Silvibacterium dinghuense: one gene and its partner. Each later gene encodes a partner of the first gene's protein in a complex. Links are inferred from orthologs where the notes say so. Each region holds a gene or a part of one and is shown in the gene's direction. Other genes may lie near its edges.

Evidence for each region.
Region 2: the proteins of tldD (region 1) and ESZ00_RS03905 are in contact, whole or in part, in a solved structure (PDB 5NJ9), measured with the Escherichia coli proteins. The link is inferred for Silvibacterium dinghuense from one-to-one orthologs.

What each region holds. Positions count from the first base shown.
Region 1 is NZ_SDMK01000005.1:121,501-124,678, forward strand. The notes cover bases 231-3,089. They hold tldD (metalloprotease TldD), read left to right. Parts: upstream 231-848; coding sequence 849-2,330; downstream 2,331-3,089. Other genes in these bases: ESZ00_RS18305 (TPR domain-containing glycosyltransferase), read left to right, coding at 231-511; ESZ00_RS18315 (hypothetical protein), read left to right, coding at 2,543-3,089. Also shown: more of ESZ00_RS18305, read left to right, coding at 1-230; more of ESZ00_RS18315, read left to right, coding at 3,090-3,178. UniProt on the Escherichia coli protein: Metalloprotease involved in CcdA degradation. Suppresses the inhibitory activity of the carbon storage regulator (CsrA).
Region 2 is NZ_SDMK01000001.1:993,031-996,326, forward strand. The notes cover bases 241-3,217. They hold ESZ00_RS03905 (TldD/PmbA family protein), read left to right. Parts: upstream 241-1,029; coding sequence 1,030-2,406; downstream 2,407-3,217. Other genes in these bases: ESZ00_RS03895 (thioredoxin family protein), read left to right, coding at 241-661; ESZ00_RS03900 (low molecular weight protein tyrosine phosphatase family protein), read left to right, coding at 674-991; ESZ00_RS03910 (UvrB/UvrC motif-containing protein), read left to right, coding at 2,409-3,217. Outside these bases: more of ESZ00_RS03895, read left to right, coding at 1-240; more of ESZ00_RS03910, read left to right, coding at 3,218-3,296.

The sequences.
Region 1 (3,178 bases):
TCTCGCCCGCGCAGAAGAGAAGATGCCCCCGCATGGCCCGGTCCATCCCCTGCTCTGCGAGGCAAAGGGCGACGCTTTTTTTCATGGCGGGGAAATCGCGCAGGCGGAGCAGCAGTACCGGCTCGCGGGGAGAGATACGGATCTGTCCCCGTTGGCAGCCTGCAAGCTGGGCGCCTGCGAGGTGCAGCTGGGCAAGGCCGAGAATGGCCTGGCGAGAATCGAAGCGGCCGTCGAACGCGAACCGCAGACGGCAGAACTTTATGACATATGGGTCGCGGCAGCGATGCTCGCCGGGGATATCCGCACGGCAGCCCAGGTGGCCCGGCAGCGGCTGCGGATCGGCCAGCCCTCCGTTCACAGTTTTGTATTGGCAGCGGGGTTACAGGCGCGCCTGGAAGACTGGCGCCGCGCAGTCTCTATCCTGGAGGACGGCATCGGACACTACCCCAACGATGCCGGACTACGCCGGGAGTGGAAGATCGCTATGAAGAGGGGAAATATCGGAGGATAGGCCGCGCAACGGACTTTCCGGCGCCGAGGGGATGCGCGGCGCCGTTGCGCGAAGGCCTAGGCGTGATGGTGATGGCGGTGATGACGGCGATGATGGTGCGGAGCGGCGAAGGCCGAACCCGAAACCACCAGCAGAAGAGCGAACACAACAAACTTTTTCATGCGCTCATCGTAGCAACAAAGCAGGCCACAGGCTGTGGAAGGTTCCTTCCGCGTTACCATCCGGTGCGCAAGTCTTGCAGCCTGACGCAAGTCCGCTGCATGAAACCGGGTCCATGAAGCCTCCATTCACAAAGGCATAAAATAGAGACCAGCGGCGCAAGGCCGCATGGAGAGCCATGACCCAGTCGACGACGCAGGCCGCGGGACCAGTTTCTGGCCCGGCTTCGGGAATCAGCCACAAGCGCTATTTCTTTGAAAAATTTGGCATTACCGAGCGCCTGCTGGAACGCTGCCTGGGTGAGGCGCTCTCTGCCGGGGGAGACTATGCGGATCTCTACTTCGAGTCCGTCTCCTCGACCTCCATTGGCATCGATGAATCGATTGTGAAATCTGCCAGCCAGGGCGTCAGCGCCGGCTGCGGCATCCGCGTGCTCAGCGGCGAGCGCACCGGCTACGCCTATACCGATGAGCTTTCCACCGAGAAACTCCTGCACGCCGCCCGCACCGCGGCGCTGATCGCCAGCGGCCCGGCCAAACAACCGGTGGTCGGCTTTCAGGAGACCAAGGCACCCAGCCTCTACCCGGCTCCGGCGCTCGATCTCGACTCCGATCTTTCCAAGAAGCTCGAACTGGTAAACCGTGCCGACAAGGCCGCCCGCGCCTTCGATCCGCGCATCACGCAGGTCCGCGCCAGCTATGCCGACGAGCTGCGCCGCATCCTCATCGCAGCCTCCGATGGCACCTTCGCCAGCGACACCCAGCCGCTGGCCCGGCTGAACGTCTTCGTCCTGGCCAAGGAGGCGGAACGCACGGCACGTGGAACCTCGGGTGGTGGAGGACGTGTCGAAATCGACTTCTTCGAGACAGAAAAGACACCTGAGCACTTTGCCCGCGAAGCGGCCCGGCAAGCCATCCTGCAACTGAACGCGGTAGCCGCTCCGGCAGGCGAGATGAAAGTGGTTCTGGGCCCGGGCTGGCCCGGCGTGCTGCTGCACGAGGCCGTCGGCCACGGGCTCGAAGCGGACTTCAACCGCAAGAAGACTTCGGCATTCGCCGGACTCATCGGGCGCGAGGTCGCCAGCTCGAAGGTCACCGTGGTCGACAACGGCACCATGCCCAACCGCCGCGGCTCGCTCAACGTGGACGACGAGGGCTCGGCCACGCAGGAGACGGTGCTCATCGAAAACGGCATTCTCAAGGGCTACCTGAGCGACAAGCTCTCCTCGCGCCTGATGAACATGCCGCACACCGGCAACGGCCGCCGCGAGAGCTATCAGCAGATCCCCATGCCGCGCATGACCAACACCTACATGCTGGCCGGCGAGGACGCGCCGGAAGACATCATCCGCAGCGTGAAGCGCGGTCTCTACGCGGTGAACTTCGGCGGCGGCTCGGTCGATATCACCAGCGGCAAGTTTGTCTTCTCGGCCAGCGAGGCCTATCTCATCGAAGACGGCAGGATCACCGCACCGGTGCGCGACGCCACGCTGATCGGCAACGGGCCGGAGGCGCTGAAGTACGTGTCGATGGTCGGGCATGATTTAGAGCTGGACGAGGGCGTCGGCACCTGCGGCAAAGACGGCCAGAGCGTGCCGGTCGGCGTCGGTATGCCGACGGTCAAGCTGGATCGCATGACCGTGGGCGGCACGGGACGATAGTTCCTAGAGGAAAAGATAAATCGGGAGACCCACCCATGACCGAAGCTGGTCATGGGTGGGTCTCCCTCATCACTCTCACTCATGCCCACATCGTGGTGCTCCATTCAAGCCATTTTCTTCTCCGTAACCGGGAAAAGCCCCGGGACGGTAAAATAGAAGCACGGTTTCTTCGCATCTCTGCGAGCACTCTTTACCGGAAGATTTGGATGCCCTTGACTGACACTGTCCTGAACACGAAGCTCCAGACGGCGGCCCGCGAGGCCGGCCTGGTTGTTCTTTCCACCGAAACCGGCGCCGACTTTCACAAGCGCCCCACGGCACGCTATCGTCTGGCCGCTACCCCCGATGCCGATCCCAAGCAGACCCTGACGCTCGAGCTGAGCGAGGACTTCGATTTCGACAAGCCGGCCCTGCTGCCCGAGCTGACCCAGCACCTCAAGGAAGAGGCGCGCCGCCTGCAGAATCCGCGTCCCGATGTCTACGTCACCCAGTACGGCGTCCCGGTCCAGCTCACTGCCTTCCAGTGGCCCTTCCACCAGTCCACCTCGGGTGCGGACAGCTACATCGTCCACGGCACGCTTCACCTCGAAGACGGCACCGATTCCCCGCTGCATGCGAAGATCGCAGCCGCCGTAACGGTCACCTTCGCCGAAGTGCTGACGGCGATGGAGCAGCCCTACGCCGAGAGCTTCCTCTACAACGCCATCCGCAAGACGCTCGACCAGGGCCAGCTGGAGCTGCTCAAGAGCGGCAACCGCCAGCCGGTGCCGGTGACCACGCGCTACTACTCGCGCTGGAAGAAGACCTTTGTCTTTACCGACACCACCGAGCAGGAACGCGCCAACTTC
Region 2 (3,296 bases), on another replicon or contig:
CTGGTACGCGTTCAACAACCAGTACTGGCCCGCGCACTATCTTTTCGACGCCAAGGGAAGGCTGCGCTATCAGCACTTCGGCGAAGGCGAGTACGACGTGACCGAGCAGCAGATTCAAAAGCTGCTGCAGGATGCGAACGCGAAGAGCATGCCCACCGGCATCGCCAGCGTACACGGCGAGGGCGCAGAGGCTGCGGCCGATATCCGCGACGTGCGCTCGCCGGAAACCTACATCGGCTATGCGCGCTCGGAGAACTTCGTCTCGCCTGGCGGTCTCAGGCAGGATTCCGACCGGACCTACCCGGAGCCGAAGCACCTGGACCGCAATGACTGGGGGCTGATCGGTGAATGGACAGACCATCCGCAGGCCGCCGTGCTCAGGTCGGCAGGTGGAAAGATCGTCTTCCGCTTCCACGCGCGCGACCTGCACCTGGTGCTCGCGCCCGGAGCGGACGGCAAGCCGGTGCGCTTCAAAGTGACGATCGACGGGCAGGCCCCGGGCGAGAATCACGGCACGGATACGGACGCGCAGGGCAACGGCGTCGTGACCGAAGACCGGCTTTACCAGCTCGTCCGGCAGAGAGGACCGGTCGAAGACCATACCTTCACCATCGAGTTCGAGGATGCGGGTGTGCAGGCGTTTTCGTTCACGTTCGGATAAAAAGAAGCAGGAATGAACGTCTTATTTATCTGCAGCCGCAACCGGCTGCGAAGTCCAACGGCAGAAGAGCTGTTCTCGGCCTATCCGGGTATCGAGACAGCCTCTGCCGGAACCAATCCCGATGCCGAGAACCTGGTTTCAGCCGATCTGGTCGAGTGGGCCGACCTTATCTTTGCCATGGAAGCCGTGCATAAACGCAGGCTGAATGCGAAGTTTGGCCCACTGCTCAAAACCCGCCGGATCGTCGTGCTCAGCATTCCCGACAAGTACGACTACATGGACGAAGCACTGGTGACGCTGCTCAAGCAGAAGGTGTCCTCGTACCTGTGATGTGATTGTCGAATCTCGCGCGCAGTAAGATAGACGGGATGCCAACTGCCGTATCCGCCAGCCTTGAACAGATTGCCACCGAGATTGTCCGCCAGGCCCAGAAGGCCGGCGCCTCCGATGCCGAAGTGACCGTGCGGGAGGGCGATGAGTTCTCTGTCTCAGTACGCATGGGCGAGGTGGAGACGCTCAAGGAAGCTGGCTCGCGCGGCGTGGGACTGCGCGTGCTGGTAGCCTCCGACAACGGCTACCGCACCGCCAGCACCTCGACCAGCGACTTCACTCCCGAGGGCATTGCCCATCTGGTGAACGGCGCACTGGCGCTGGCGAAAGTGAGCTCCGAGGACCCCTTTGCCGGGCTCGCCGAAGCCTCCGAATTCGGATCGCTCCCGGACGACCTCGAGCTCTTCCACGAGGATGTCTATGAGCTGCCGACGGCCGAGCGCATCGCCTATGCGCGGCGGGCCGAAGCGGCTTCGCTGGCCGTCGACACGCGCATCACCAACTCGGCAGGAGGGAGCTTCGACGCCGGAACCGGGCGCAAGGCCTTCGCCAACTCGCGCGGCTTTTCAGGCGAATACCGCGCCTCGTCGTGCTCCATCTCCTGTAGCCCGATTGCTACCGGCAGCGCAGGCGAGATGCAGCGCGACTACTGGTACACCTATGCCCGCTCCCTCAACGGCCTGGAGACACCGGAATCTGTCGGCGAGACGGCCGCGCGGCGAACGCTGCGCCGGCTCGACGGCCGCCGCGTGAAGACGCAACAAGTGCCGATTGTCTTTTCGCCCGAAGTGGCACGGGGACTGATCGGGGCCATCTTCGATGCGGCCAGCGGCGATGCCATCTATCGCGGAGCCTCGTTCTTTACCGGCATGCTGGGCGAACAGGTCGCGGCGGAGTCGGTCACGGTCGTTGACGACGGAACCATCGTCGGTGGCTTCGGAACTTCCCCCTTCGATGGCGAGGGGCTGCCTTCGCGGCGAACAGTGCTGGTAGAAAACGGCGTGCTCAAACACTACATGCTGAACACCTACACGGGGCGCAAGCTGGGCATGAAGAGCACCGGTTCGGCCTCGCGCGGCCTTGCAGGCAATCCCGGCACCGGGCACGGCAATCTTTTCCTCGAAGCCGGATCGCTGACGCCGGATGCATTGCTCAAGGACATCCCCACCGGCCTCTACGTGACGGAACTGATCGGCCAGGGCGTAAACATGGTCACCGGCGACTACTCACGCGGCGCATCCGGTCTCTGGATCGAGAACGGCGAGCTGACTTTCCCGGTGCAGGAGATCACCATCGCCGGGAACCTCAAGGAGATGTTCCGCAACATCACCGCCATCGGCAGCGACCTGGTCTTTCGCGGATCGGTGGCTTCGCCCACGCTGCGCATCGACGGCATGACCATCGCCGGAGAGTAGCGATGCTGGCGCAACAGCTGAATTTCGAGGCGCGCGACCCACAGTGGCAGAGGATTCCGGAAGCCGCAGGCGTCTTCGCGCTCTTCGGTGCGGATGAGCGGGCAGAGCCATACCTGAGCCGGACGCCGAATCTCCGGCGGCGGCTGCGCAGACTGCTGGACCCGAAGCCGGAGCAATCGAAGCGGCTGCGTCTGGCCGAGGCCGTACGACGGATCGAATACTGCGTCACCGGCTCGGATTTCGAATCGTGGCTGGTGCTCTACCGTGCCTCGTTTGCAACCTTCGGCGACCGGGCGCGGAAGCGGCTGAAACTGCGGCCGCCGATCTTTCTCCGCATGGCGATGGAGAACGCCTACCCGCGGGTTTACGTGACCAACCGCATCACCAAAGGCGCGGGCGACAATCTTTTCGGACCGTTTCCTTCCAGGAATTCTGCCGAAACGGCGCTCGAAGCGATGCTCAACCTCTTCCTGCTGCGCCGCTGCACCGATGAGCTTCATCCCGATCCGGCCTTTCCCGGCTGCGTGTATTCGGAGATGAAGAAGTGCCTCGCGCCGTGCTTCCAGGGCTGCACCGATGCCCGCTATGCGGAAGAGTCAGCCGCCGTGCGGGATTATCTGGCTACGCGTGGCGAAAGCCTGAGGAAAAAGCTCGAGGCTGAACGGGATACCGCCTCGGCCAAGCTGGATTTCGAGCGGGCGGCGGAACTCCATAGCAGGGTGACGAAGGCAGAAGCGGCCGCGGCATGGATACCGGCTGTGGTGCACCCGCTGGCGAAACTACGGGCACTGGTCATCCAGCCCTTTCTGGACGGAGAGGCGGAACAGGTAGCGTTGTTTCTGCTCGAAAAGGGCTGCCTGGCCGGGCCGGTGCCCTATTCGGTCGCCGGG